DNA from 4 places in the Shewanella sp. 5_MG-2023 genome. Region 4 is predicted to be linked to each of the others. Evidence: predicted binding sites of a transcription regulator. Region 4 holds the regulator's gene; each other region holds the start of a gene.
The links. Region 4 encodes sigma-54, which starts transcription at its own class of promoters, with help from an activator protein. Its sites were predicted from a motif close to GTTGGCACGNNNNTNGNNT; they were not measured.

Region 1: Q4557_RS17670 (flagellar assembly protein T N-terminal domain-containing protein) is a predicted target of sigma-54. The motif match lies at 3,554-3,572, and genes of this name have one in related genera.
Region 2: fliE (flagellar hook-basal body complex protein FliE) is a predicted target of sigma-54. The motif match lies at 5,187-5,205, and genes of this name have one in related genera.
Region 3: Q4557_RS01625 (P-II family nitrogen regulator) is a predicted target of sigma-54. The motif match lies at 6,163-6,181, and genes of this name have one in related genera.

What each region holds. Positions count from the first base shown of each region.
Region 1 is NZ_JAUORC010000035.1:26,067-34,007, reverse strand. It holds gene Q4557_RS17700 (chemotaxis protein CheV) at 1-170, opposite strand, end outside; gene flgA (flagellar basal body P-ring formation chaperone FlgA) at 490-1,197, shown strand; gene flgM (flagellar biosynthesis anti-sigma factor FlgM) at 1,270-1,602, shown strand; gene Q4557_RS17685 (flagella synthesis protein FlgN) at 1,677-2,102, shown strand; gene Q4557_RS17680 (LPP20 family lipoprotein) at 2,234-2,689, opposite strand; gene Q4557_RS17675 (FlgO family outer membrane protein) at 2,686-3,390, opposite strand; gene Q4557_RS17670 (flagellar assembly protein T N-terminal domain-containing protein) at 3,663-4,853, shown strand; tRNA gene Q4557_RS17665 (tRNA-Arg) at 4,910-4,985, shown strand; gene Q4557_RS17660 (YegP family protein) at 5,195-5,527, shown strand; gene Q4557_RS17655 (protein disulfide oxidoreductase) at 5,634-6,218, opposite strand; gene Q4557_RS17650 (endonuclease/exonuclease/phosphatase family protein) at 6,686-7,941, shown strand, end outside.
Region 2 is NZ_JAUORC010000023.1:4,830-12,770, reverse strand. It holds gene fliI (flagellar protein export ATPase FliI) at 1-1,019, opposite strand, end outside; gene fliH (flagellar assembly protein FliH) at 988-1,965, opposite strand; gene fliG (flagellar motor switch protein FliG) at 2,010-3,053, opposite strand; gene fliF (flagellar basal-body MS-ring/collar protein FliF) at 3,043-4,737, opposite strand; gene fliE (flagellar hook-basal body complex protein FliE) at 4,792-5,133, opposite strand; gene Q4557_RS14185 (sigma-54 dependent transcriptional regulator) at 5,362-6,705, opposite strand; gene Q4557_RS14180 (PAS domain-containing sensor histidine kinase) at 6,698-7,873, opposite strand.
Region 3 is NZ_JAUORC010000002.1:156,484-164,424, forward strand. It holds gene glnE (bifunctional [glutamate--ammonia ligase]-adenylyl-L-tyrosine phosphorylase/[glutamate--ammonia-ligase] adenylyltransferase) at 61-2,916, shown strand; gene Q4557_RS01610 (DUF3081 family protein) at 3,206-3,484, shown strand; gene Q4557_RS01615 (response regulator transcription factor) at 3,672-4,292, opposite strand; gene Q4557_RS01620 (polymer-forming cytoskeletal protein) at 4,525-5,865, shown strand; gene Q4557_RS01625 (P-II family nitrogen regulator) at 6,228-6,566, shown strand; gene Q4557_RS01630 (ammonium transporter) at 6,577-7,827, shown strand.
Region 4 is NZ_JAUORC010000027.1:4,666-12,606, reverse strand. It holds gene Q4557_RS15635 (calcium/sodium antiporter) at 1-657, shown strand, start outside; gene Q4557_RS15630 (KpsF/GutQ family sugar-phosphate isomerase) at 726-1,703, shown strand; gene kdsC (3-deoxy-manno-octulosonate-8-phosphatase KdsC) at 1,705-2,271, shown strand; gene lptC (LPS export ABC transporter periplasmic protein LptC) at 2,268-2,828, shown strand; gene lptA (lipopolysaccharide transport periplasmic protein LptA) at 2,815-3,525, shown strand; gene lptB (LPS export ABC transporter ATP-binding protein) at 3,525-4,256, shown strand; gene Q4557_RS15605 (RNA polymerase factor sigma-54) at 4,391-5,875, shown strand; gene hpf (ribosome hibernation promoting factor) at 5,899-6,186, shown strand; gene ptsN (PTS IIA-like nitrogen regulatory protein PtsN) at 6,189-6,632, shown strand; gene rapZ (RNase adapter RapZ) at 6,629-7,477, shown strand; gene Q4557_RS15585 (HPr family phosphocarrier protein) at 7,503-7,775, shown strand.

The DNA.
Region 1 (7,941 bases), on a different contig from region 4:
GGGCTTAAACGGGGTAACTTTGTCAGTGGCGGACACTGTAATACTTCTTTTACTTTAAAAACGTTGATACCGAAACGTTGGCGACCATTAAGTTTAAAAAGCAGTAACTCCAGTCTATTTTGGCCTACCAGTTGGGTACGTTTATTAACTGAATCAAGAATGCTCGACATAACCCTGCCTTGTTTTATGAATACTTTCCCTAGTGGGATTTATTATTAGAGTTCACTGTTAACCAGTGTTTTAAAGCGACAGTAAAACCATTTTCGCAAATTGTAACACAGTAATTTATGCCAATTTGCTGGTTTAGCGCTTAAATTTAGCTATAGGCATAGTTTTTGCTTGATTGTGGTCACATCGCATTTAAGCGACGATTTCAATGAAAAAAGTCAAACTTCTGACAAAGATAACATTGAGAATGTTTAGCCTTATCATTGCTAATTAAAATTGAAGTTTAGAGGTAACCTGGCCAATCAAGCTAGTTAGAATATTATGAAGAAAAACATTCTACTATTGATCATTATTTTTTTATCTTTACCGGTTAACGCCAGTGAAGATGCCACCATAACTTACTCTCTATCGACCATTACTGAATTAGCTAAAGAGGTAGTAGCAAAAAAAATTGCTAAAAAGCCCAATGCGGTGATCAACATTAGCCCGCAAAATCTTGATGGCCGATTAACACCGCCAAGATGTTTGCCACCCATTAGTGTTGAAATGGCCAGTGACCGCGAAATTAGCCGCACCAACACAGTCAAAATTAGCTGTATCAGCCCTGACTATGACTACCCATGGCAAATGTTTATCTCGGTTAAAGTTGAGGTTATGTATCCAGTGGTGACAGCATTGGGAATTATTGAAAAAGGTGAGTTAATCACAGCAGATAATGTGGCAATTAACTATGTTGACCAACACAGTATCCGCGGGCAGTTTTTTTCTGAGATCTCACAATTACTCGGTACCCGCTCAAAAAGGCGTGTGTCAGCTAAAGCGCCTTTGCTAAACAATAATTTATGCTTTGTTTGCAAAGGAGATTCGGTATCTATTTATGCTAAAACAAACGCATTTGAAATAAAAACTGCCGGAGAAGCACTAAGAGATGGTAATATTGGCGATGCTATTAGAGTCAGAAATAGCAATTCTAACAGGCGATTAGATGTCATTGTCACAGGCGTTGGCGAAGTTGAAGTTAGAATGTAAAATATTCTAAAGTTTTTTCTGACAAGGCCGATAACCTGTTTGGAAAACCCTAACATTACGCTGGAGCCTCACATGGCAATTGATATTAACCATCTAAAAACAGCTTCTCATGCTCAGTTGCGCACCAATCGCGACGCAGGAGCAACAACGCAAACAGCTGACTCAGCGGCTAAGACCACGGCTGCCCCAGTAAAAACGGATTCGGTCAGTATTACTGCACAAGCGCAGCAGCTGCAGGGAGTGCAGAGTAATATGGCATCTTTACCAGAAGTTGACCAAAGCAAAGTTGATGCAATTAAATTAGCAATTTCAGAAGGTCGCTACAAAGTCGATCCTGAAAAGTTAGCTGCTAACATTGCTAGCTTTGAAGCTGATCTTGACGGATTAAATTTCGACCAAGAGTAACCTCATCGTTACTCTTGATATTATCGGCCACACATTACTTAACGGGTAATGTGGGTTTTAATAAAGAGTAACTTATGACTGAATTACTACAGCTGTTATCTTTTCAGCACGACACCTTGTCGTCGCTGAAATTACTTGTATCTGAAGAAAAATTAGCCCTTACTGAACGTGACGCAGATAAACTACTGTCACTGGCAAAAGACAAGGTTGACTGCCTAAACAACCTCAAACTTAATGATGAAAAGTTAGCCTCTCACCCAGAAAAAGCATTATTAAACGCTGAGCCAGAACTCATTGTTAAAGTCGAAGAAGCCAAAGCGATTCTAGACGAGTGCAAGGCCATCAATAGTCAAAATGCCAGCTTAATTGAGCTTAATATAGCCAGCCTTAATCGCTTCTCTCAAGCGCTGCAAATGAGCCGTAATGCATCAAGCCTGACCTATAATGACAAAGGCCGAACTTCAACGATTTCCTCTTTAGGGCAAAACCTTAAAGCATAATCGAGGCGGTAATTAACTGCCCTGCGAGTTGCTAGATTGTGTTTTAAAAACCAAAAAACCGCTCAAAGAGCGGTTTTTTTGTACTTCAGTTAAGTTAATTTAAATGACTGGATTTAAATAATTAAATTTAACTAAAAGTAAGTCACATGCTTAATCGTTCTAGGCCTATTTTGCTGCTGATATAGGCTCCATACCTGTGAAAAATCCAGTTCTAACTCAGTCACATACATATCACCAGCCGGATAGCTTTTGACCACTTTAGCGCCTTTAATCATGCCCGAGACACTGGCGGTAACGGTTTGCTTATTCAGCAACCAATCATCGACCTGGCTACTGGCATCAATCTGCTGGCCATACACTTGCTCAGCCAGTTCACGATAAGCGGCAATTTTAGACGCTTGCATCGCCATTAACACCTTGTGAGATTGCTCTGTTGCCGGTTGCGTTGTTAACGGCGCATAACCAATAGCGGTTAGTTTAGGAAATTGTTTAGGCGCCTCGGTTTCCCATTGCACATACTTGTCGTTTACCGCACACCCGGACAAGGTGAGTGCTGCTGTCAGGGCTGCAAACAGTATTGCCTTCATTGGTTATCTCCTAAAATAGTCACGCTTGCCATACCTGCATGCTCGTTTCGATACAAGATGCCGTCTTTTGAAATCACCTTATTGGCAGGTGTTAAATAGCCTGGCAGGCTGTGGGTTTTAACAAAGGTTTGTACCGCTGACACTACTCGATTATTGCTAGTATTGACAATTCTGGCATTGACCACCACGCCCTCTGAGGTAGTGCCCATGGTGGCTACGACCACATGGGATACCGCTAAATCTGTGGCAAGCTGCTTCCAGTCGCGGCTTAAAATAAACTCACCCTCCGCAGTGGCGCGAAGTGAACTAGCCACATTCATATCAACAAGATTAAATTCATTGGCATGAAATGCAGTCAACATGCCTTGCTGCAATTGCTGCCCCAGCAAATTAGTTTGTCCGTAATCATCAAGCATGACAGGTGTGGTGATCAGCAGTGGTTGATCAGCTCGTAAGCTGTCGTTTTGTAGCACTAATTCATTGACAATTTTTTCCGCCAAGCGGTTAACCCCAGCTTTGGGCGCTATGCCTGACTGCTGAATATCGTAGTGAATAACATGATCCGTTTTGGGCTCAGACTCATACCAAAAATTCATCTCATAGCCTTCATTGACATAAGATAAATCATCATACTCTGTCGGTTGTGAGCCAGCACAAGCTGTCATCAACATCATGATTGGAAGTAAACCAATTCGGCGCATATTGCATTCCTGTATTTAACTCAAGCATTGCTATGGGCTAAGGCGTTTGAGGCCTAAAGGTTAAAAATGAATTCTAAAAACACTATCGGCAATCAGGATAAAAACTTTAGATAATTAATCCCTTTCAGCATTGGCTTAACGACTTATATATTGAAAACCAATAACAGGCACATTCTTTGCATTTATTCTCAAACAATCGCTCCTAGTACTTTAACGCCATAAACTTGGCACTGTATTAGTCGTTCATCGTTATCTTTAAGCAAGTGATTAATATGAAAATATGCAGTAAAACAACCCAGCGACTCTACTCCGCAGCCATATTGCTGTTTGTCAGTATCTTGAGTCTGCCGTTAAAAGCTGAAATTATTGAAGTAACAGGCCATGCGAATATCATTAATGGCAATGTAGATAAGGCGCGTGAAGTGGCGATCAGCCAAGCGCTAAGCTATGCCAGCATGCAAGCTGGGGTTGGTGTTAACGTTAATAGTCAATACATCTCGGGTCAGGGGCAGTTAAGCCAAGATGCATTTCAGTTTAGTCATATAGGACAAGACAATAATATTGAACTGGTATCTGAAATGCTCACCAGCACTGACATTACTGTATTACTAAGATTAGATCTTCAAGACGACTCAGCTCAGCAATGCCGAGGTCAGCAATTAAGAGCGGCAATAATGGTGCCTCAGGCCAGTATTCAAGATCGCGCTCAATTACGTTATGGTCAGTTATTAAACTTTACTCAAGCACTATCACAACAGTATGGCGTGCTACTAAATAGTCACTCCCATAATAGCTTTGCCCGCATTCACGCCGATGAAGCACTAGATCACAGCAATGAGTTAATCAATTTTAAAGGTAATCGCATCCCAAGTTGGTTAGGCGAAATCACCGATAGCCAATATATCTTACAACCAGAAATCCTCGATATGTCAACCGAGCCCACCTCAGGATTAATGTTTGGCTTATTTCACGGCTACCCACAAAGACAAATCAGCTTTAAGTTAACTTTGTATCACGCTATTAGCGGTGAAAAAGTCTGGAGTAAAGATTACTCAGCACAGGCGCAGTGGGAGTTTGAACGTGACGAAACCGTATCACCCACCACTAAACGTTTTTGGCGCTCAAGCTATGGCCAAACGGTTAACCAGCTTATGCAGCAAAGCACTGCTGACATTGATAATTTGCTAAATTGTCGCCCACTGCTGGGACAAATTGTGGCTAAACAAGGCAATAGAATAATTATTAACTTAGGCCGTAAGCACCATGTGAGAGCCGGTGATAGCTTTCAAATTGTATTGCAACAAAACATCCCTGACAGAGTGAATTTAATGCGCGCCGTTGCCACACCAAACCGCGCAACAGTCACCATTGATCAAGTATCAGAAGAAAGTGCCACCGCAGTATTACAAGGCATAGACGCAACAGGGAATATTCAAATACAAGATATCGTGATTAAGATTTAAGCAACTAAATTTAAAGCCTTTTAATCAAGATTAAAACTTGTATAATTGCGCTTAGTCTCCCTATAGCTCAACAGGATAGAGCAGTCGCCTCCTAAGCGATCGATCAGGGTTCGAGTCCTTGTGGGGAGACCATATTTTTTATTGAGCGTTCGCTATCCTTCGGATTTTCAGTTCAAGTTTGTAACGCTCAAGCACCTTCCATTTTATTGCTGAAACTCCAACTAAAGTTGCTACCGTTAAAGGTTCTTTTTACTAGACTTAATTTCATAAAACATATGTGCATACTATTTTTGGTATGCACTAACTATATGTACTATGTGCACTGTAATTAGGAGCGTGTTATGTCTGGATGGTTCGAGTTAAGCAAAGGCAATAATGGTCAGTTCAAGTTTGCATTAAAGGCTGGCAATGGCGAGGTGATACTGACCAGTGAGCTATATGCCGCTAAAAGTGGCGCTAATAATGGTATCGCCTCGGTGCAAGTCAATTCTCAAAGCGAAGATAAATTCACTAAAGAAACCGCTAAAAATGATAAGCCCTATTTCAACCTTAAAGCGGCTAATCATCAAATTATTGGTACCAGTCAGATGTATGCCAGTGTCGCATCACGAGATAATGGTATTCGTTCAGTGATGGATAATGGTAGCTCTACCACCATAAAAGATCTCTGTTAACTCGTTTTAAATATCATAATAAAAGCTCTCGAACCTTTTGCTTTGGGAGCTTTTACTATTTACAACCGATTAACTATCTACAACTGATTAGCTATCAACAACTAAATTATGCCAGCAGCATGCGCCACCACAGGCCCACTACGCTAGTCATCCCTGTTGTATAGGATGTGAGTTTACCTTTATTAAATACCATAATGGTTGGCGCGACTTGTACCGACCAGTCATTGCTGAGTTCACTTTGCTGATCGTTTATCACTTCAAAGCTATAGCCTTTATCATCAAGGTAAGCTTGTATTTCATGATTGTTGCCTGACGCCATTGCCACGCTGATCACCGGATAATAAGCCGACATGGTTTCAACGGCTGGGCTTACTGTGCGGCATATTGGGCACCAGCTTCCCCAAAAATACACCAACACCGGCTTATCTTGGCTAATCGCCAATACATCGACCCTTTCACCTTTAAGGGTTACTCCCTGTAATTCAGGTAAGTTATCATGCTGAATGTCTTTGCCGCGCCATAAATCCATTAAACCCGTAATGACCATCACGAACACAATCAGTATGACGATTTGCTTTAACCAGCCGAAGATCTTTTTCCCTAAAGGCACTTTGTTACTAGCATCTGGCAACTTACTATCTAGCTGGCTCTGATGTTGTTGTTTGCTATCAGAAGAAAACAAGCGACTCATGATTTACCTCTCTATATGTTTTACAAAATAGGGAAATGACAGGCACTTGATGGTGCAACCGAAAAATCATTAATTAAATCGTTCGCGCTGCTGAATAAGCAGCCGGAAATTTACATTATTTATTGTCACATAAGCTAAAAAATATTAATTAGCAGCTCATTGGGTTTTAAAGTCAGCATCTAAAAGTGAAAGTAGTTTTCATTAAAGCGCTTTGTTTCGCTTATACGCTAGCATACTAAAAGCTAATGTCAGTATGTATCAGTTTAGTTACTGCTGATAAACCCCAACAAATACAACCAAACAAAAACACAATAACACCAAGCGCGAAACGTAACTTTAAAATAAAAAGCCCTGTGGCAACAAGCTAGTCACAGCTTCAATTTATACTTGTTAGCCAGCTTTTCAGGTGTTTAAAATCCCTTAGCTTCCAAGAAAGGAGGCATATATTTATAATAATGGGGTTAAAAATGAAAGTGTTAAAAACAGCTGCTGCCATGGCAGTGAGTGTTGCTTTACTTGCTGGTTGCAATGACGAAACTAATAATTACTATCCAGGTGAACCAGCACCTGAAACAACTGATGTACGCATCGGTGCTTATAACTTGTCTTTCGATCGTTTTACTTATGAAGATCTTGTCGCTGAAATGGCGTTAACCGTCGCTGAGCAAGATGAATTAATGAATAAATGGTTCGATGAGTCACTTAGCGACGAAGAACTCGCTGTGGCAGAAAAGGTTATTCAAATTCGTAACGTTGCAGCAATTATCCAAACTGAACGACCTGCAATCTTATGGATGGGTGAATTCAATAACGATGGTACAGCAGAAAACCAACAAGCAATCCAAGGTTTCCGTTTAAACTACCTGACTGTGCCACAAAATGCTTTAGGTTCAACGTCTGAAGAATTTAAAGCCCTTGAGCCAATCCAGTTTGGTTATTTTGAAAACTTCGCCACTAATACAGGCCTATTAAGTGGTCACGATTTAAACCGTGATGGCAAAGTGGCGCTACCTGATGACGCCTGGGGCTTCGGTTTCTACCACGGTCAATATGCATTCAGCTTACTGTCTCAATACCCAATTGATACAGATAATATCCGCACATTCCAAGATTTTAAATGGAAGGATATGCCTGGTGAAACTAACCCAACAATTATTAATTGTGACGATGAAAACAATCCAATTCCGGAAGGAATGGCTTGTGGCGATGAGTGGTACACTGCTGAAGCTTGGGCAGAAAGACCAATGTCATCTAAAAACCATGTTGATGCACCTATTATTATTCCTACAGCAGATGGCGATAAAGTGATTCACTTATTAATGTCGCACCCAACACCACCTATTTTTGATACGGTAACTGAAAATAACAAGTTACTTAACCGTGCTGAAATCAAATTCTGGGACGATTACACATCAGGTGAAGGTAGCTATATTTACGATGATGAAGGTAACAAAGGCGGTATCGATAGCGATGCATCATTTGTTATCTTGGGTGATTTGAATGCTGATCCTGAAAGTGGTGACGGCTACTTAGATACCATCAAAGACTTAATGTACAGTGACCAAGTTAACCAACTTGCTACTCACGGAATTTACGCACCAAGTAGCTTAGGCGGACCAGAGTGTTTGTCTAACGGTGAATGTCGTGCAGAAAACTGGGACACTAAATACCCAGATGCGGTTACTAGTACTTCAGGTTTACGCTTAGACCATGTTATTCCATC
Region 2 (7,941 bases), on a different contig from region 4:
ACAATATGACCATCTAAAATCGCCCGTGACGCATCGGCAATGGGATCTTGTTGATCATCACCTTCGGTAAGCACGGTATAAAATGCGGTAATCGAACCTTGACCTGGGCCGCCGTTACCTGCCCGTTCGACCAAGCGGGGTAATTTAGCAAACACCGATGGCGGATAACCTTTGGTCGCCGGAGGCTCACCCACTGCCAAGGCTACTTCACGCTGGGCTTGGGCGTAACGGGTTAAACTGTCCATCAATAACAATACGTTATAGCCAAGGTCTCTAAAATACTCCGCAATACGTGTTGAGGTTTCACAGGCGCGTAATCGCATCAATGGTGAAGTATCAGCAGGTGCTGCGACCACCACAGATCTGGCTCGGCCTTCTGGGCCTAAAATCTCTTCAATAAACTCTTTTACTTCACGGCCACGTTCACCCACCAGCCCCACCACAATAATGTCAGCAGTGGTGCCGCGAGTCATCATGCCTAACAGCACACTTTTACCCACACCAGAGCCGGCAAACAGGCCCATCCGCTGGCCTTTACCTACGGTCAACATGGCATTAATGGCTCTAACCCCCACATCTAATGGTTCGGTAATCGCGCGGCGCGATAAAGGGTTAATAGGCGGCGCATGGCGCGAGGCATGTTGCTCAGTATTTAATGGTCCAAGGCCATCAAGGGGTAAACCACTACCGTCTAAAACTCTACCAAGTAAACTTAAGCCGACATTTAACCCTGACTGCTCACCTAAAGGCTGCACTCTTGCTCCCGGTAACACCCCTCTTAATTCATCAACGGGCATGAGATAAAGTAATTCATCATCAAATCCAACGACTTCAGCCACTAGCTCACCGGCCATGGTTTCGATAGAGCATAAACTGCCAACAGGGGCTCTACAGCCGGTAGCTTCGAGGGTTAAGCCAACAACCCTAACCAGCTGACCACTGGCCACAGGCCGAATGGGGGTGACTTTATTACTATGAAGTTTAAATTTATTTAGTAACTGATGTTGGCGATTTAGCATCATCTACCTCATCAACAAGGTGTAAACCCTCTTCATGTACGACAGAAGAAACATTGTCATCAGTGAGTTGATCCCGCTTTGCTCCCACCACCTTAAGGCTACATTCGCTAGCATCCTCGGCAATGCTAGTGGTGTAGTGACTTGAATCTGACTTAATCGTTTGCACATTGGCCTGAATCGCTGCGACCTGTTGCTGCAAGCCACTAAGAGCTTGACTCATACGCGCTTCAACTCGTAAGTCGACACTGGAGCGCTCGCTGTGAATGATGCAGTCACCGTTTTTAAGAGATGGATCAGCTTCAATTTCCCAACGATTCTTAGCTAATTGCGCTTCACTGTATAATTGATTAACAAGTGCAGCATCATCTGGGCTAAACCTCAGAGTGACTTGTTGTTTTTTAATCGGTAACGAATCTACCCCTTGACGCAGTACAGATAAAATATGTTCAGGATGAGTTTGTAATTCATTACCGACGATGGATTTGGTCAGATTAATGGATAGCTGTAATAGCTCAGCTTCAATTTCAGCATCAAGCACTAATAAGGGTTGCTCAAATTGCTCAACTAAGCCAGATAAACGCTCAAGCATCTCATTAGCTTTGGCTAAACCCACTTCATAACCTTGTTGTTCTCCTTGGCTAAAGCCTTCAGCGTGACCTTGCTCTAAACCTTCAAGCCGACCTTGCTCCGTGCCTTTCGCTAGCCCATCAAGCTGGCCTTGCTCAAAACCTTCTTGTTCAGCTTCAACTCGAATTTGCTCTATTTCAGCCATGGTAGGCGGTAAAAGGGGCTTGTCTTCAGCAACAGGCTGGGAATTTTGACGTCCTAGTTGGCCAAATAAATTTGAGCCAGTGTCAGTTTTTTGTTGGGAAACATCCGGTAATTGCCAATGGCTAAAATCTTCATCAACTTCTGTTAGGTTATTATTGTTATTAGCTTTAGTCATGATTGGTCTGGTTGTACCTCGTTATAAAATCGGCTTAAATCGGACTATAGGAACTCATCACCACCGCCGCCACCGAGCATAATTTCGCCGCTGTCGCTTAATCGACGCGCAATCGCAAGGATCTCTTTTTGAGCCATTTCCACTTCACTGATCCTTATCGGCCCCATGGCTTCAAGATCATCACGTAATAGCTCACCTGCTCGCTTAGACATATTACCAATAATTTTGTCAGATAACTGATCATCAGCACCTTTTAATGCTTTCATTAGCACATCTTGTTGAACTTCACGCAGCAAAGCTTGAATACCGCGATCATCTACATCAATTAAGTTTTCAAACACAAACATCAGATCTTGAATTTGCTGCGCCATTTCTTCATCAGATTCACGCATGGTTTCCATGATCTGGCCTTCAACACCCGTATCAAGGAAGTTCATGATATTGGCCGCCGCTTTCAAGCCGCCCATTTTCGCAGCTTGTGCGCCGCCTTGTCCGGCAAATTGTTTTTCCATGATGTCGTTTAATTCTTGCAAAGCTGCTGGTTGAACTTCTTCTAAGTTAGCAATGCGCATCATTAAATCTAAACGGGTATTTTCAGGGAACTGACTGAAGATTTCAGCCGCTTGATCAGGTTCTAAATAAGATAAAACAATAGTTTGGATTTGTGGATGCTCGTTTTGAATAATGGTCGCCACTTGGCGTGCATCCATCCACTTAAGCGAATCTAAGCCTTTAGCGCCACTGCCCATAATAATTTGTTCAATCAAATTACCGGCTTTGTCTTCACCTAGGGCCGCAGTTAATGCTTTGCGGACAAACTCTTCACTGTTAAAACCAATGGAAGAAAACTTCTGAATCTCTTCCAAAAACAGCTTATGCACCCCAATGACTTTCTCTTGACCAAAGTCTTGCATGGCGGCCATGGCCATACCGACTTTTTGCACTTGTTTTGGCTCTAAGTGCTTTAAGATTGAGGCGGCATCTGCTTCACTTAAGCTCAGTAACAAAATAGCAGTTTTATCAATGCCACTCAGCTCTTCAAGACTAGCCTGTTCGCCTACGGGTGCTGCCAGAGTATTATTTGCCATCTTCTTGTAACCAACTCTTAATTACTTGGGTAGAAAGTTCAGGTTCATTAGCCACTAATGCCCTAATCGACTTAATCATATCATCATCTTTATGCAGGTTTGGTATTTGAATCGAGCCATCATCGGCATAGCTATAATCTGCTTGTTGGCTATTGAGCATACCCAAGGTATCGGCGGCATACTGATCTTCAATCTCAGCCAATTCATGACCTAAGCGCGGCTCTTCGGGCATCTCGACTTCGTCGTTATTAAACAAACGATTTAACATAGGGCGAATCACAAACAAAATCAGCACTAAGACTAAAAACGCCCCTAACACCAATCTCACCGCGCGCCAAAACCAAGGCTGCTCCCACATTTCAGCGGCGGGCAGCTCTTCAATAAGCTGGTTCATAAACGGTACTGTGACCACTTCTAAGCTATCACCACGTTGACTGGTAAAGCCCATCGCCCCTTCAAGTAAGCGACGAATATTGGTTAGCTCTTGTTCGGTGCGCGGAATGCGGGTCACTATGCCACTTTCATCAGCAGGTCCCGGTTTATAATCAATGGCCACCGACACACTGACTCTGCGCACCACACCCACTTGCTGGCGGGTATGGCTGATGGTGGTATCAAGTTCAAAATTACGGGTTGCTTCTCGATGGCTATTGCCATTAACCGCTGTAGTTTGCTCTGCGCCTGCTTCTTGTGGAATATCTGAATCCATAGGAGGCTGATTGGTTAATGCCCCTGGAATGCCACCCATTGATTGACCGCTTGAATTACGCTCTATGGTCATTTCACTGCGTACAGCGGGTAAATCAGGCGAAAAGCGTTTCGCGGTTTGCTCAATCGCGGTGAAGTCCATGTTGACATCCACTTGAGAAGTGAAGTTTTCAGGGCCTAGAATAGGCATTAATATCGAATCGATTTTGTTACGATATTCTGCTTCTTGATGCTGCACTAATTCAAGCTCGCGGCGGGCTCTTGAGGAGGCGCCATCTTGGCTACCTGAATTTAGCAGGCGGCCATTTGAATCGGTCACTGTCACCCGGCTTGGCTCTAAGCCTTGTACTGCTGAGGCGACAATATCAACGATAGAGTCAATTTCTTCTTGGCCAAGGCTACCACGACGAACGCTCACAACTACGGTAGCGCTAGGTTTAGATTTATTACGGGCAAACACATTTTCTTTGGGAATAGCTAATATCACTTTGGCGCGGCTAATACTTTTTAGCTCTTCTATCACTCTGGCTAAATTAACTTCTTGGCTTTGTTTTAGGCGGGCTTGCTCCATGCGCTGACTAACACCAAAACCGCTGTCTTGGCTTAAATAATCGGTTGGTTGACTACTGGCTTCAACGCCTGCACGGCCCAGCAGCAGTTTGACATTTTGATATTTGTTTTCAGGAATACTGACTACATCGCCGGAGATTTTATAGGCAATTTTATTCTTATCTAAAACGTCCAATACTTGGATCATTTCAGCAGTTTCCATTTGCCCTAACGGCCTATATTCAGGCTCTTGCGCCCAAATAATCATAAATACTGCCAGCACAAGACATACAGCTAAAGCCAATATCATAGTGATTTGACGCATAAAGTCAGCACTACCAAACGAGCTTTTCAAGCCAGGTTTATTTTCCTGCTGAATCCCTGTGCTATCGACTTTATCTGAATCTAATACTAGATCTGTGCTCACAATATTTACCTACTTCAATACCAGAATATCAACAACAATACTATTAACAAAAGCCTAAACAGGCATACTCATAATTTCTTTATACGCTTCTACAAGTTTGTTTCTCACTTGCACCGTTGCTTCAAATGCAACCCCGGCTTTTTCACGGGCAATCACGGTATCAGATAAGGTCACAGTGCTATCGCCCATCTCTAATCGGGTGGCTAAATTAGCTGAGTTTGATTGTAAATCAGCCACGCCACCAACCGCTTGAGATAACAATTGGCCAAAGTCAGCACCAGAAGTATTACCGACTTTTTGAATCATATCCGCTTGAATAGGTAAGCCAAGATTAGGCGAAATCTCACCCTTTAAGGATTGCATTTCTTGTAAAAAAGGATTTGAACTAATCTGCATTGTAAACTCCATTCGTCGGATATTTGACGACTTAAAAACAGTTACAATAGAATTAGCAAGTAGGATGCCAACAATAGCTTAAATACACTTAAGCCCATGAAAAGAGCTTAAAAACAACTTGAAAGGGTGAAAAATACACAAAATAGAACCGCTTTAGTATCATCAAAGCGGTTAAGCTAATATTTTAGAATTTAGAGTTAAGTATAAAGATGAACTAAACGTCGATATTTAAGCAGGGACTTGAATACCCAAGTCACGCATTTTAGCCATTTTATAGCGCAATGTTCTGGCGCTAATTCCCAGCTTCTCAGCTACGTCTTTACGGCTACCATTACATAGATTTAAGGTTTCCAAAATAATCACATGCTCTTGAGCCTGCAGTTCGCCCCCAAGCCCATCCGTTTCAGCAGCGGCCACGGGTTGCTCATTGGGGCTCAAAGTAACATCTTCAGCTTCAAGAATAATATCCGCGCCAGTTATCTCCTCGCCATTATTCAGTATCAAGGTGCGCTGAATAACATTATCCAGCTCACGGACATTACCTGGCCAGCGATAAGCCAATAAACGACGACAAGCTATCTCATCTAACTCTGGCACTGGTGAGACATTAAATGCCTTAGCATGCTTAACCAGCAAGTGCCTTGCTAAGGGTAAAATATCAGCCGGTCGTTGGTTTAATGCCGGCCAGGTTAGTGGAAATACATTAATGCGGTAATATAAATCTTCTCTAAATGCGCCCGATGTTGCCATGGACTTTAAATCACGGTTTGAAGTGGCAAGTACCCTCACATCAAGGGCTATGGTTTTACGGCCACCTAAACGCTCAACTTCACGCTCTTGCAGTACTCGCAACAATTTGGCTTGCAGCCCTAGCTCCATCTCAGAAATTTCATCAAGTAATATGGTGCCGCCTTGAGCCTGTTCAAATTTTCCAGGGCATGCCTGATAAGCGCCTGTAAAAGCGCCTTTTTCATAGCCAAATAAGGTGGCTTCAAGCATATTTTCAGGTATTGCTGCGCAATTAATGGCGATAAAAGGTTTTTCTGCTCGAGGGCTGTTTTGATGAATATAACGTGCTAGCACTTCTTTGCCCGATCCACTTGGCCCCATGATCATCACTGAGGCATCAGAGCTTGCCACCCGCTGGGCAATATTCAGTAGCGCCAAGCTTTTGTCATCGGCGACCACAGGTTGACCTAAATTTTGTTTAAGGGGTAAGTAGCGAGATACCTGATTTAACAACACTTCAGGCGCAAAAGGTTTAGCCAGATAATCCGCCGCACCAAGTTTTATGGCGCTAACCGCACTGTCAATGGTGGCAAAAGCGGTCATTAATAAAATGGGGACTTTACTATGGTTTTGCTGTAAATAGTTTAATAGCCCTAGCCCGCCAATACCTTCCATTTGCACATCACTGATAACCATATCAAACGTCGTGGTTTTCATGGCAATAATGGCCTCTTCTGCAGAGCCCACATCAACGCAGTCATATTGGGCTAACATCAAGGTATCAAGTAAGGCTTCACGCAGCGCAGCATCATCTTCAACTAACAGTAACTTGGCTTCACTCATGGGATCCCTCCACTATTTTTTTGGCTTGTTCCGTGTCTTTAGCCATAGGAAATGATAGTCGAATTAAGCTGCCTTTGTGCGGCTGCGATGTCACCTGTAATCTGCCGCCATGATTTCTCACCACGGTTTGCACTACCGCTAAGCCTAGGCCTGTCCCTTGGCTTTTAGTGGTAAAAAAAGGCTCCAATACTTGTTGCTGCATCTCTTTTGATAACCCCTTACCGTTATCAATCACATCGATATTAATGCCGTGTTCATCTTCGCCAGTCACAATCTGAATTTCTGTGGCATTGGCCTCTAGGCTGTTCATCACCAGATTGTTAATCGCCGAGCTTAAGGCATTCGTGTTAGCCATAATGTGTTTATCGGTTTGATCAATAAAGTGTAATTTACACTGTTTGTTTTCAACAATGGGCTCACAATTTGCCAGCACAGGCTCAATAATATCTGCAGTAGATGTCGACTCTGCGGCGACATCTTGTTTGTTTCTTGCCATCAGTAGCATGTCATTAACTTGACGCTCTAGCTCATTAAGCCTATCGACTAACTTGCCTTGAAAACGCTTTTTAGCCGTATCATTTAATTTAGGGCTAGCAAGGTTTGATGCATATAACATCGCGGCCGATAACGGCGTTCTGACCTGATGCGCCAAGGTTGCCACCATTTTGCCCAGTGCTGATAAGCGCTGTAAATGAGAGAGGTTTTTCTGTAATAAGCGGGTTTCAGTTAAGTCAGTTAACACAATTAACTGCCCAGGCTCTGGCGACAGCGGAGTAATCGCCAGCTTTACTCGACGGCCATCTTTTAGTGACACTTCATAACCGTCATCATCTTGGGGTGAAAAAGCGCGGTTAATAATGTCAAACCACTTGGCCCCTTGCAGCGGCCGGCCTAATAAGTCAGTTGCGACTGGGTTGGCCAAGGTCACAATACCGTCACCATTGATAATCACTACACCTGAAGGCATAGCTTGAAGAATATGCGCCATTTGATTAGACATATTAGCTGCCTTTTGCGGACGTGATGTTTCAGCTTGCAGATCGAGGTTCACTGATTGACGCAGTGTAATTGGCGCTGCTGGCGCCTCGCTGACAATTGCTGCAGGCTCGGCTAGTTTGTAGCTATCACAATACTGCGGCTGTTCTACTAGTGATTGCGCTGAATACATGGTCACTCCGTCAAAATAATAACTTTTCACAAGCTAATGCATGAGGTATGCCAGTTTCAGAACATTTA
Region 3 (7,941 bases), on a different contig from region 4:
CATAATATGTCGAATTGAAATGTGTAAGTCTTAGTAATTTGCCAAAGGGATCGGATAAACATGCACAACCAAAGTAACAACGTCTTGTCTGCAGAGCTTAATGAAATTGCAGCACGTTACTGGTTAAGGCTTTGTGAAACATGGCCTGAAATCACTGAAAAACTAACCCAGTCCCAACAAGCTGAATTAAAGTTAGTGTTAGGTTTGAGTGATTATATTGCCGAGCAATTGTGCCGTAATCCCCAGTGGATTGAATTGCTATTCGATGGTCAGTTAACTCAGCTCGATAGACAGTCTTTTACTGGTGAATTACACACTAATATAGCCTCATCAAGCTCAGAAGAGCAGGTTAAAAAACAGCTACGTCAATTTCGAAACTTCCAAATGGTACGTATCGCTTGGCGAGACTTTTTAAATTATTGCGATGTTGAAGAATCACTACTGGATTTATCTAGCTTAGCCGAAGTGCTGGTAATTGGTGCTCGCGATTGGCTCTACACCGATATGTGTCAGCAAATCGGCACCCCAACAGATGAAGAGGGCAATCCACAGCCGTTACTTATTCTCGGTATGGGTAAGCTTGGTGGTCGAGAACTGAACTTTTCCTCTGATATCGATTTGATTTTTACCTTTCCTGAACATGGTGAAACCATCGGTGGTCGCCGCGCTCAAGCTAACCAGCAATTTTTTATCAAAATGGGTCAACGACTGATCAGTTTATTAGATCAAATCACCGTTGATGGCTTTGTGTTTCGGGTCGATATGCGCCTGCGTCCATACGGTGAAAGTGGCCCGTTAGTGGTCAGTTTCAGTGGTCTTGAAGATTACTATCAAGAGCAAGGTCGTGATTGGGAACGTTACGCCATGGTTAAGGCGCGAGTACTCGGGCCTTGGACGCAATATAGTGATGACTTACATGACTTATTAAGGCCTTTTATTTATCGTCGCTATATCGATTTTTCAGCCATTGATTCGCTACGGAAAATGAAACGACTTATTGCACAAGAAGTTAGACGCAGACAGCTCACAGACAACATAAAGCTGGGAGCTGGCGGGATCCGCGAAGTTGAATTCGTGGTGCAAAGTTTTCAGCTGATACGTGGCGGACGAGAACCTTCACTGCGACAGCAAAGTTTGTTTGGCGCAATTGATACCTTATATAACTTAGGTCAGTTAGAGTACTTGGCCGTTGATGAGCTAAAACACAGCTACATTTTACTGCGCCGAGTTGAAAACCTACTTCAAGCCCTTGATGATAAGCAAAGCCAAACATTGCCCGACAATGCCACTGATTGGCAGCGACTATGCTATGCCATGGGCGAGAGCGATGAGCACAGCTTGCGGGAAAAAATTGCCAATGCCATGGGCAACATTCATCGCCACTTTAAAGATACTGTCGGTGGCGAAGATGAACAGGACTCAAGCGAGCATTGGACTTGCCAGTTATGGCAAATTCATGATCAGGAAAATGCCTTAGCGTTACTTGAAGAGCATGATGTTGAAGATGATAGTTTATGGCCAAGCTTAGATGACTGGCGCAGCAATGTATTAAAACGCTCAATAGGCCCCAGGGGACGTGAAACTCTTGAAAAATTAATGCCTAAATTGTTGGATGAATTATTAGAGCAACCAGTCCCGAGCGTGGCATTAAAAGCGGTATCAGGGGTGTTAGATAAAATTTTAACCCGTACCACTTATCTTGAATTATTGTGTGAGAACCCCGGCGCCCGTCAGCAGCTCATTAGCCTTTGTTGTGCTAGCCCCTGGATTGCCGAAGAGTTAGCGAATTTTCCGATGTTACTGGATGAACTCATCGATCCGGCTCAGCTTTACGATACCACCCCGCTGGATGACTACCCAAGTGAGTTAAGGCAGTACCTATTGCGCGTTCCAGAAGATGACATGGAACAACAGATGGAAGCGTTGCGCCAGTTTAAGCTGTCACAACAGTTAAAAATTGCCGCCGCTGATATTACTGGCGTGCTACCTGTGATGGAGGTGAGCGATCACTTAAGCTACCTTGCAGAAGCCATCATTGAGCAAGTGGTATTACAAGCCTGGCATCAAATTTCCTCAAGGCACGGCATACCTGCAGGTACAAGCTCTGAGAAAATGGGCTTTGCTATTATTGGTTATGGAAAATTAGGTGGCATTGAGCTGGGATATGGCTCTGACTTAGATCTGGTTTTTTTACATAACCATCAAGGCGCAGGCGCTACAGATGGTAAAAGACCGATTGATAATGGCCATTTTTATTTAAAACTTGCGCAGCGCATTGTGCATTTATTTGCTACCCGAACCACCTCAGGTGAGCTCTATGAAGTGGATATGCGCTTAAGACCTTCTGGCGCTTCAGGCTTATTGGTTAGCGAGATTGAACAGTATCGCGAATACCAGCGAGATGAGGCCTGGACATGGGAGCATCAAGCTTTGGTGCGCTCACGTTTTGTTTATGGCGATCATCGCTTAGCGGCACGTTTTAGTGAAATTCGCACAGAGGTGCTATCGCATCAGCGCCAGCTTCCTGAACTTGCGAAACAAGTTCGCGATATGCGCATTAAAATGCGCCAGCATTTATTGAAAGCATCAAACGGTAAGTTCGATTTAAAACAGAGTGCGGGTGGCATTGCCGATATTGAGTTTATGGCCCAGTATTTAGTGTTAGCCTACGCTAACAAAAATAAAGAGTTGTCCATATGGTCTGATAATGTGCGCATTTTTCAGCTATTAGCCGAGCTTGAGATTTTACCTGTGATGACTGCTCAATACCTGACTCAAACCTACTGTTGGCTACGGGATGAAAGTCATCGCCTGACTCTTCAGCGCGCTAAAGGCGAAATCGATGCAGATAAAGCCAATAACAAGGTCAGCGAAATTATTAATATTTATCAGCACATTTTAGGTGAAGAGCTATAACGTCTTGTCTAAAACCGTAGATTTTTGGTTTTGTTAGGATAACGGTGCGGGAAAATAGTGACCTGCACCGTTTTATATAAATTAAAAGCGGTGCAGCGCGGCATTCACACACTGATTCAATTTGATACACCATCTTCATATAAAATTTGTCTTTCTCAGGACTAACTCACAGTCTTGTTACTGCATTATTTTACACTGATTGTTTTGAGCCACCTTAAGCGCGCATTCGTATTGATTGCTTTGTCTATTAGGTGTTTAGTGAACAGGTTTTCTTTGTAAGGATGTAGTGATGAAAAATGCCATTGATATATATGAAGCGCTAAAAGTATTTAATAAGATAACCGACATGGGGCAAAAGCTGGCCGCTGCAGATGGCGACAACTCTAGCTATGAACTATGTGGCTTAAATGCGCAAACAGGCTTTGATGGCTACACAATTATTCTTAGTGACGGCCGAACCTCTTTAACGATTTATTTCCATAATAAATATCAATTTGATTACCCAGATAATGCTGCGTTTGATAATTTTATGGCGCGTTTTGCTGAGGTGATGAAGTACTCAGTATAAACAGCACTATGTCATCAAAAAAATTTTGCGCTTTAGTTGCGCTTTAGTTGCGCTTTGCTGCACGCTAAAGCTTACCTAAGTGCAATTAATGTTATTTTCTGTAGTTAATTCTCAAAGCTGTTAACTCGCACCATTTAACAGCTAGCGTTACAAATTAGCAGTGAGCTAATTATATACATTTAAATTTTTAAACTTGTGCAAAGGCGTAAGAAAGCTGCCCACGGCTGGATATTTTGGTTTTTTTGAACATATTCTGAATATGCATTTTTACTGTATTAATCGATATGCCTAAATTGGCAGCGATTTCATCATTGGTTAAGCCTTGGCATATCAGGGTTAATACCTGCTGCTCTTTCTTGGTCGTTAATGACAGTAATTCATTCTGGCGTTGGGTATTGGGTTGTCGTTTCTTTGATTGAATATAACGTGACATGGCATCGTGGCTGAAATAAAGCTTATTAGCATTAATGCTTTTAAGGGCTTCAATAATGTCAACTTCAGTTGCGGCCAATGGGAGTGCGCCATGGAATCCATTAGAGATAAGTAAAGTTTCACACTCAGTATCTAGTTGAGGGCAAAAGACTAAATGCTTACCTGTTGTAAGAATATCAGCTGAAATTAAATAGGCGTGTTTATGAGGGGCTTCTAAATAGTGAATAAGAAATTTTGGCCTTTTATCGGCAGCTTTACAGGCAAAGTTTAGTGAGTCATAGAAGGCGGTTTCAATATTGAGTAATCCTGAGATTTTAGATACTTGCAGGGCCTGTGGTTCTGGAAGTTGTTTAAAAATCACATCTGAAAAAATCATTTCGGCTACATCCCTGTTATTTGGGCTACTATTGAAAATCCGTTCAATAGCAAATTTATATATTAAAGACAGGCTCTTTTACTAATAGCCGATACATTAAACTATTAAGTTTTACTTTTAAAGCGAAAAGCTCGGAATTGACCTGCAACTTGTGTAAAAGAAATGTTATTTGTTGTTTTAATAAAGTTGGTTTAGTATATGTCAAAATTAATAATAAAGGAAACTGATTGGTATGAATAACAAAGGAAATGGGGTTACTTTTATTGGCCCTGATACTTCATTGGATGGAGATATGACTGTACAGGGACCTGCTTTGGTTGCCGGTAAAGTTAAAGGTGTTATTCGTTCAACAGACCAAGTTAAAATTGAAGTTGGTGGCGAAATTGACGGTGAGCTTTTTTGTCAAGAATTAAGAGTTTGTGGTGAATTTAAAGGTAAATTACATTGCAACAGTTTAGTGATTGTAAGCTCTGGTGTAGTTGAAGGTGATGTATCTAGCCATAAAATGGAAATTTATGATGGTGGTCAATTTTTAGGTGCCAGAACCAAGGGCCCGGAAGAAGGCGTATTACCCCAAGCAACTGTTGAAGATAAGCCAGAAGCACAAGTCACAGAAGCCTATGCTTTCCCAAAGACTGAAGCGCCTGTTGCAGAGGCGCCGATAGCTCAAGCTGCAAATAAGGGACATTTTAACAATCTTAAGCCAGAGCCTGTAGTAAAAACTACCGTAGCGGTTCAGGTGAAAACAGATGTTAATAAAGCCGAACCTAAGAAAGTCGATGTTAAGGCTGAACCTGCACCTGCCACAACTCAGATTAAACCACAGACTCTTGCAGAAATTAATTCACAGACCAGTGGTAGTAGCGCTGCAACTGCAAATTCTCGAGTAGAGCCTCAAGTAAATACAGATGCTCATAATAACCCGAAGCCAGTTGCAGAACCTAAGCCTAAGTCAAAACTTGAGATTAAGCCGCAACCGAATCCTCAAGCTCAACTTGCTGCAGCAGAAGCGGCGAGAAAGGCTCAAGAGAAATCATCAGGTTCAGGTGCTAAGCTATTTGTCGCGGCTATCGCTGTTGCTGCAATTGCTGGCGCGGTTTATAAAAAAGATGAATTGATTCAATTGATTGAATCAAAGTCTGTTACAGCTTCAGTGGTGAAACCGGCAACGACGGTTATTGATATTGAACCACAGCAAATACAGCCAGCAGAAAACCAAATTGAACTTGCTAAGGCAGATGAAGTACTTGAGCCTTCAGTTAGTGTTGCGCTTACCACTGATATTGACGAGTCTGAAATTGTGACTACTGCAAATGATGCGCCTGACTCGGCAATTGAAATGCAAGCAACTGCATCAGCTGAAACAGAAGCAGAACTTGAAGTGACAGAAACTGCTTTAGCTGATGAAACTGAAGACTTGCTTGTCAGTGTGAATGAGGCTGTTGTAGCAGTTGAAGATGAAGTGGTCAGTCAGCCTCAAGTTGATAGCTTAATGGCAGATCTACTCGCTGAAGAGACGACTGATGAGGTTGCAAGTTCAGCAGAAGCAACTGACACGGTTGGCAGCTTATAAATTTTTAAAAGCTAATCTGCAAATAAAAAGGCCTTCATTAGAAGGTCTTTTTATTTATGCTTTCTTTAATGTGTTTATTTTTATATCAGTAACATCCCCCCCTTCCGCACAGCTTTTCTTTGTTCATTTTGACACTTTTTTAACTGCGTAATTCTTATTATCAAGTATTCAAATAGTTATAAACGCTTCGCTCTAATGTTGTGCGCGCCAAATTAAAGTTGCACCTTATTAGTGCATGAAAAGACTTTTTTATTTAACTTATATTTTAAAATGCTATACGAATCATGGTTTTACATGATTGGCCTGATGATTGAATTGTATTTGCAAACAAATTTATAACAATCACACTTTTGGAGGTCGAGATGAAACTCGTCAGCGCTATCATCAAGCCATTTAAATTGGATGATGTCCGTGAAGCTATTGCAAGCATGGGCATTGAAGGAATGACTGTTACCGAAGTAAAAGGTTTCGGTCGTCAAAAAGGTCACACTGAGCTATATCGTGGCGCAGAATACCAAGTCGACTTTCTTCCTAAAGTGAAGTTGGAAATTGCTACTAAAGCAGAAAACTTAGATATGTTAATTGAAGCCATTACTACAGCGGCTCATACCGGCAAGATTGGCGATGGCAAAATTTTTGTTACTGATCTTGAGCAAGCTATCCGTATCCGTACGGGTGAGCTAGATAACGAAGCACTATAAGGGGAATGTAATGGAAGAGTTAGCAACGTTAGGCACAACCGTCACCGAATTACGTTTCGCATTAGATACGTTTTATTTTCTAATATCAGGTGCGTTTGTCATGTGGATGGCAGCAGGTTTTGCAATGCTTGAGGCGGGCTTAGTTCGTTCAAAAAATACCACAGAAATTTTAACTAAAAATGTATGTTTATATTCAATCGCCTGTGTGATGTTCCTGTTAGTGGGTTACAACATCATGTATGTCGATAACACTGAAGGTGGCTGGTTACCATCATTTGGTTCATTAATTGGCTCACAAGCCGCTGATGCAGATCATGCGCTGGAGTCTGACTTCTTCTTCCAAGTTGTATTTGTTGCAACGGCAATGTCAATTGTGTCTGGTGCAGTTGCAGAGCGAATGAAGCTTTGGTCTTTCTTAATCTTTGCAGTGGTATTAACCGCGGTTATCTACCCAATTGAAGGTTACTGGACTTGGGGCGGTGGCTTCCTTTCTGCTGCTGGTTTCGTTGACTTCGCTGGTAGTGGTATTGTACATATGGCCGGTGCAGCAGCAGCTATCTCAGGAGTACTATTACTGGGTGCTCGTAAAGGTAAGTATGGCCCAAATGGTGAAGTTCATCCTATCCCAGGTTCAAACTTACCAATGGCGACATTAGGTATGTTTATCTTATGGATGGGTTGGTTTGGCTTTAACGGTGGTTCACAATTATTAGTCTCAGACGCAGAAAATGCTTCAGCAGTGGCTAAGATTTTTGTAAACACTAACTCAGCAGCCGCTTTCGGTGCAGTTTCAGCATTATTAGTTTGTAAAGTTGTCTGGGGTAAGGCTGACCTAACCATGATTTTAAATGGTGCATTAGCGGGCTTAGTGGCTATTACAGCAGACCCATTATCACCTTCACTATTAATGTCAGGTGTCATTGGTATCGTCGCTGGTGGTGTGGTTATCTTCTCAATTGTTGCCTTTGACCGCATTAAAATTGATGACCCAGTAGGTGCAATCTCTGTACATGGTGTTGCCGGTTTCCTAGGTCTAATGCTAGTACCATTATCAAATGCTGATGCAAACTTTGGTGCTCAGTTATATGGCGCAGCAGTTATCTTTGCTTGGGTATTCTCAGCTTCATTCGTAGTATGGTTTATCCTTAAAGCGACAGTGGGTATCCGTGTTACTGAAGAAGAAGAGTACAACGGTATGGATGCATCTGACTGTGGTGTTGATGCTTACCCAGAGTTTGTTTCAATCAAATCAGCTGGATAATAGATTGCTTTAAACACTGAGCATGTTAAAACTAAAAGCAGAACCTTAGGGTTCTGCTTTTTTGTGACTCTTAAAAAGTGAACAAGTGTGACGAGTGAATAAGTGCAATGAGGT
Region 4 (7,941 bases):
CGTGAAATTCCAATCATGATTGCGGCAACCGTATTAGCTGGCTACCTTATTCACGACGGCATGCTCACCCGTGTTGAAGGTGGGGTATTATTAATCGCATTTTTCGCCTTGATGGGCTATTTCATTTGGAGCGCGATGCGAAATAAGAAAAAAGATGTCCTAGCTGATGAGTCTGACGCAGAGATCCCTAAAAATGTACCCACATTACATGCTATTATCTGGATCATTGTTGGTATGGTGTTATTGCCACTCTCGGCAGACTGGATGGTGACGGGCGCGGTAGGCATTGCCAAGACATTTGGCTTGTCAGATCTGGTCATCGGCTTGACCATTATTGCCATTGGCACCAGTTTACCGGAACTAGCAGCATGCATCGCTGGCGTCCTAAAAAAAGAAGACGACCTCGCGATTGGTAATATTGTTGGCTCAAACATTTTTAATATTTTAGCAGTGCTGGCCATTCCAGGGCTGATTGCCCCAGGTGAAATCGACATAAATGCAAGCGGTCGAGATTTTTACATGGTACTAGCAACCAGCACCGCATTAGCAGTACTGGTATTATCGAGTGGCGCTAAAAAGCAGCTTACTCGCTGGCATGGAGCCCTTTTATTAATCGTCTTTATTGCGTACCAAGTTGTCTTATTTCAATCACAATAATGGGGCATAAAGATGTGTGACTCACCAAAGCGTAACCCGAAATCGCTTTGGACAATAGAGAGATACATATGACAGAACAAACACAATTGCGCCAATGGGGTCGTCAAGTCATTGATATTGAAAAGGCAGCATTAGATAACCTTTATCAATATGTAGACTCAGACGAGTTTGGCCAAGCCTGTGAACTCATTTTAGAATGTAAAGGCAAAGTCATTGTCATGGGCATGGGCAAATCTGGCCACATTGGCAATAAGATTTCTGCCACACTCGCCAGCACAGGCACGCCTGCATTTTTTGTTCACCCTGGCGAAGCAAGCCATGGCGACTTAGGCGCTCTGGCAAAAAATGATATTATTTTAGCCATATCAAATTCTGGTGAAGCCAGTGAAATTCTCACCTTAATGCCCGTTATACAGCGCATGGGTGTCCCGGTAATCGCGATTACGGGTAAACCAGAATCCAATATGGCCAAGCTATCTAAACTGCATTTATGTATTGAAGTGCCTGAAGAGGCCTGCCCATTAGGGCTAGCACCAACATCAAGCACTACCGCAACCTTGGTGATGGGTGACGCCTTGGCCGTAGCATTATTGCAAGCGAAAGGCTTTACCCGTGATGATTTCGCCCTATCCCACCCTGGTGGATCTTTAGGTCGTAAACTATTACTTAAAGTCAGCGATGTAATGCACAAAGGCGCTGATATTCCACAGGTGAAAAGTGAGCTCTGCATTACTGAAACCCTATATGAGATCTCAAATAAAGGTTTAGGTATGACTGCAGTGATCGATAATGCAGACAAGCTAGTCGGGATCTTTACTGACGGTGATTTACGCCGCGTCATCGATGCTGAAGTGAACCTGCGTACTACCGCTATTGCCGATGTAATGACAACCAACTGCATTACCATCAGCCCAGGTATTTTAGCCGCGCAAGCATTACAGATTATGGAAGAAAAAAGTATTAACGGTTTAATTGTCGTAGACGAGAACCAACGCCCAGTCGGCGCACTTAACATGCTCGATATGGTTAAAGCTGGAGTCATTTAACATGTCATTACACGAAACACTGCACCAAGGTTTTTACGGCCCAATCTCTGATGATGTTTGGCAAAAAGCCAAAAAAATTAAGCTGCTTATTTGCGATGTCGATGGGGTATTTTCCGATGGCCGTATTTATTTAAGTAATGCAGGGGAAGAGTTAAAAGCATTTCATACCCGTGATGGTTATGGCATTCGCTCTATTTTAACCAGTAATATTCATGTTGCTGTGATAACCGGGCGTAAATCTGCCATTGTGGAAAATAGAATGACCGCTTTAGGTGTCACTCATATTTATCAGGGTGTTGATGATAAACTAGTGCCTTACCAAAGCCTGTTAGATACCTATGGCGTTAGCCCAGATGAAGTCGCCTATATTGGTGATGACATGGTTGACTTACCTGTGATGAAACAGGTTGGCCTTGCAGTTTGTGTGGCTGATGGCCATCCTTATGTTAAACAACATTGCCATATGACCACCACCATTAACGGCGGAAATGGCGCATTACGTGAACTCACCGATTTGCTATTACTTAGCCAAGATAAGTTTGAAAATGCCCACGGAATGAGTATATGAGCCGAGTGACCTTCGCTATTATCGGATTTTTTGGCGCAGCCTTAGTCCTTTATTGGCAAGTACAAGTTAAACGTAGTCAGATGGAGGCAAGTAAATTGCCTGCCCCTGCTCGCCCTGATTTTATCGCCAATGACTTACGCACCACTGAATTTAATGAGCAAGGTTTAGTGCAAAGCCGAGTCTCAGCGAAATACATGGAGCACTTTCAGCAAAGTAATGAAACCATGTTTACTGAGCCTGTCTACCTTATTTATCCTGAAAATGGTGAAGCCGAATGGCAATTAAGCGCAGATTTAGGCAAGCTGAATAATGAAACAGGCAAAGTAGTTTTAGAAAATAATGTTATTATTGATGCAATAAACATCGACGAGCCATTACAATCTTTGACAACCACCATGTTGGCACTCGATATGAACACCATGATTTTGACCTCAGATAGACAAATTTTTGTTACTGGGTCAGATTTTAATATACAAGGTTTAGGCCTGTATGCTGATTTAAATGCTCAAGAACTTGAACTTTTAAGTCAAGTAGAAGGAACGTATGAAGCAAAGTAAACTTTTGATTGCCTCACTACTCAGTGTAGTCAGTATTGCCAGCGCCTATGCAAAAGAAGGCGATTTACAGCAAGAGCTTAAAGTCGCAGCTGTGAGCCAAAAAGCTGACATAAAAAACAATCAGGTCATCTTCTATGGCCCAGTTAATGTGACTCAAGGGTCGATTAACATTAATGCCGACCAATTACGCGCATTTGGCACCGAAAGCGGCACCCAAAAAACCATGGTTGCCACAGGTAACCCTGCGACATTTTCCCAAGAGTTAGATGATGGCCGTATTGGTACTGCCAGTGCCGATGAAATTAAATATGAGCTTGCCACTAGCATTTTAACCTTAACGGGTAATGCTAAATTGGACCAAGCTGGCAGCCAGGTTACTGGTAACCTAATTAGCTACAACATTGAAAAGCAGCAGTTAATTGCTGAAAGCACCGGTACTGGTGAAGATCGGGTTATCACTATTTTTCAACCAGAAAGTCACCCAGACTTGATTGATTCTGAAAAGAAAAAAGATGAGCAACCACATTTACCAGACAGCGCTAAACCCGGTGATGACACGCCACCAGCTATAATTGAAAACAACAATTTATCTGCTGTAGAGGCTGTGAACTCAACTGAAACACCCGAAGTAACTGAATCACTTAACGCTGAGGCGCAGGCGACATTGTCAGCCCCAGCAGCTGAGCAAAATGACTAATGACCCAAATTACGTTAACCGCTGAAAATCTCGCTAAGAGTTATAAAAGTCGCCAGGTAGTAAAAGATGTCAGCCTGACGGTAAAAACCGGCCAAATTGTTGGCTTACTTGGCCCTAATGGCGCGGGTAAAACCACCACCTTTTATATGGTCGTAGGCCTAGTCAAAAGTGATAAGGGCCGCATTCTGATCGATGAAGATGATTTAACCGCAGATCCAATGCATTTGCGCGCCCGAAAAGGCATTGGCTACTTACCTCAAGAAGCCAGTATTTTTCGTAAGCTCACAGTACACGATAATATAATGGCAGTGCTTCAAACTCGCAAAAGCTTATCAAATGAGCAGCGCATTGAAGAACTGGAACATTTATTAGAAGAATTTAACATAACTCATATCCGTGATAGCCAAGGTATGGCGTTATCGGGAGGCGAGCGTCGCCGAGTTGAAATTGCACGCGCATTAGCGGCAAATCCTAAGTTTATTTTATTAGATGAACCTTTTGCAGGGGTAGATCCTATCTCAGTAATCGACATCAAGAAAATTATTCAACAACTTAAAAGCCGTGGTTTAGGGGTGCTAATTACCGACCATAATGTCCGTGAAACACTTGATGTGTGTGAGCGAGCATATATTGTGAGTCACGGAAACTTGATTGCTGAAGGAACACCTGCTGAGATCTTAGTCAATCAGCAAGTTAGGTCGGTATACTTAGGTGAACAATTCAAGCTATAGTTAGCACTATTCAGTTTTTAGTATGGCATTCGCGGCCAACAACAAACCTTAATCTAGTCTATTTTTCTAGGATCATAAACTAGCGCCCACACTGTTCGTCGCGATGATGTAATTCAATTAGGGACAAGCGGTACATGAAAGCCTCACTCCAACTCAAAATGGGTCAACACTTAACCATGACCCCACAGTTGCAACAAGCGATTCGCTTATTGCAACTTTCCTCATTGGAGCTACAGCAAGAAATTCAACAAGCACTTGATTCAAACCCGCTATTAGAGCTTGAAGACGAATTCACTAAAGCCAAAGAGCCCGTAAAAGAAAACGCCCTGCAAACTGACACCGATTTTAGTGATAATAGCCAAGTCACCATAGAAAAAGACACCTCAACGGTTGATACCACTGAATCGCTCACTAAAGATTCTATGCCTGAAGAACTCCCTATGGATACCACATGGGATGAGGTGTATACCGCCTCGCCGACTTCTGGCTCTGGCGCAGTATCGAGCGGTAATGATATGCCGTTTCAAGGCGAAACCAGTGAAGGCTTGTATGAGCATCTTGAATGGCAAAAAAACCTCACTCCCTTTTCTGAAAATGACTTAGTGATTGCAACCGCCATTATTGATGCCATTGATGAGCGCGGTTACCTCACCCAGAGCGTTGAAGACATTTTGCAATCCTTAGGCACTGACGATATCGAACTCGATGAAGTTGAAGCTGTACTTAAACGGGTACAACACTTCGATCCCGTCGGCATTGCAGCGCGAGATTTAAGTGAGTGTCTATTAATTCAATTAGGCCAATACCCTAATGAAATTCCTTGCATAGATAATGTTAAGTTACTGATTAAAGATCATCTTGATTTAATCGCCGGTCGTGACTTTAGGTTACTGATGCGTAAAACCAAGCTTAAAGAAGATGATTTACGTGAAGCCATTGAATTTATTCAAACGCTCAATCCACGTCCAGGCTTGCAAATTACCCCCATTAAAGATGAGTACGTCATTCCTGATGTTACTGTACTTAAAAAGAATGGTCGCTGGGTGGTCGAGCTAAATCCCGATAACATGCCTAAAATTGGCGTTAATCAGCAATATGCAGCTATGGCCAAAGGCGGTTCAAGCCAAGCTGACAGCCAATTTATTCGTGGTCATTTACAAGAAGCCAAATGGTTTATCAAAAGCATCGATAGCCGTAATGAAACCTTACTAAAAGTGGCTAACTGTATCGTACAATTTCAGCAAGGTTTCTTTGAGTTCGGTGAAGAAGCCATGAAGCCGATGGTGCTCAATGATATTGCTGAAGCGGTTGAAATGCACGAGTCGACCATTTCACGGGTCACGACCCAAAAATACATGCATACCCCCCGTGGACTTTTTGAACTAAAATATTTTTTCTCAAGCCATGTAAGTACCGATGATGGTGGAGAATGCTCTTCTACAGCAATTCGCGCATTTATTAAAAAGCTCGTAGCTGCAGAAAACCCGAAAAAGCCTCTTAGTGATAGTAAAATGGCGACACTATTGGCTGAACAAGGGATTAACGTTGCTCGACGTACGATAGCCAAATATCGAGAGGCAATGCTCATCCCTCCCTCAAACCAACGCAAAAGCTTATAACTTTTGTTATTGGAGGATGACCTATGCAAATTAACCTGACTGGAAACCATATTGAAATAACTCAATCTTTACGGGAATACGTGCAAACAAAATTTTCAAAGCTTGAACGACACTTCGAACAGATCAATAATGTTCACGTTGTGCTCGATGTTCAAAAGCTACAACAGATTGCCGAAGCCAAACTGCACCTAAAAGGCGGTGAAGTGTTTGCTGTATCGCGTAACGCTGATATGTATGTGGCAATAGACGCCCTGATAGATAAGCTAGACCGTCAGGTAATTAAACATAAAGAGAAACTCACTAAGCATTAACGATGGAACTTCGTACCATCCTGCAGCCGGCGTGCACTACCTGTGCCACTCCGGGCAGTAAGAAAAAGGTACTGGAATTAATCAGCAATTTAATGGCTGCCCAGTACCCAACCCTTTCTTCACAGGCTATTTTTGAAAGTCTAATAGCGCGTGAAAAAATGGGCAGTACAGGTATAGGAAATGGCATAGCAATTCCACATGGGCGCTTAGATAATATCGAAGAACCCATTGCTATTTTAATCAAATGCGAAGAGCCAATCGCCTTTGATGCCATAGACAAGCAACCTGTAGATATTTTATTTGCGCTTCTTGTACCTGCAGATCAGTGCCAGCAACACCTAAGCACATTATCTAGCATGGCAGAGAAACTCAGTGATAAATTGATACTTAAACGACTTCGAAAGAGTCATGACGCTACAGAACTTTATCAGGTTATTACTGCATGAAACTTGTCATCGTATCGGGACGTTCAGGTTCAGGAAAATCAGTCGCACTGAGAGTGCTTGAAGATTTAGGTTATTACTGTGTTGATAACCTGCCACTGCCACTGATTGGCAGCCTGCTTGAACAGCTTAAAGATAGTAACGAGCTTGTCGCCATTAGCGTCGATGTGCGTAATATCGAAGAGCAAGGCAAAGTACTCAAAGAGCAAATTGCTTTACTGTCTGACGATACCAGCATTACCAGTTTCTTTTTAAACGCCAACGATAAAGTGTTACTGAAGCGTTTTAGTGAGACCCGCCGATTACACCCACTGTCTAAGAATCAAATTTCGTTACAAGAAGCCATTAAGCTTGAGGGGCGGTTACTCGAACCCATAGCCAAAATGGTTGATCACTATATCGACACCTCGCAAACTAATATCTACGAATTGAGCGATCATGTTCGGCAAATCTTGCTAGGCAGTGTTGATAAAGAATTAGTGGTACATTTTGAGTCATTTGGCTTTAAGCATGGCATGCCGGCTGAAGCAGACTTTATGTTTGATGTGCGCTTTTTACCGAATCCGCACTGGGAGCTTGAGTTAAGGCCCTACACAGGCCTAGATGCGCCCGTGCAAGAGTTCTTAGAGCGACAGCCTTTGGTGAATAAGTTTATCTGGCAAATTGAAAACCTTTTTGACACTTGGATGCCACATTTAGAGCGTAATAACCGCAGCTACCTGACCATTGCCATTGGTTGTACTGGCGGTCAGCACCGTTCGGTTTATATTGCCGATCAGCTCGCTAAACGTTTCAACAACTCTAAGCACAAAGTCAGCGCCCGCCATAGAGAGCTTGGCATTGAATAAGCTAACCACATCGCCAGCCAAAACGGTGGCCTATTCAAAGCAAATTACCATCAGTAACAAGCTAGGCTTGCATGCGCGAGCGGCGACTAAATTGGCAATTTTAGCTACCGAGTTTGACGCAACTATCACCCTTATCCAAGGTGAGAAACAAGCCAGTGCTGCCAGTGTATTGGGGTTATTAATGTTAGAAAGTGGCATTGGTAAAATCATTACTGTTGAAGCTCAAGGCCGTGATGCAGAAAAAGCCCTTGAGGCCGTATGCAAGTTAATCAACGATAAATTTGACGAAGAAAGCTAACCGCCTGCGCCCAGTAACATCTCCAAGGAAACACAGCGACTCACCTTTACCATTATTTTATTAGCTATACTCAACACACCACCAAGCAGTATTAGGTATTTATGAATTGCGCATCAAGCCATCAGATATTAGAAATTTCTTCATTCTTTTCGGTGAGTTAAGTTAA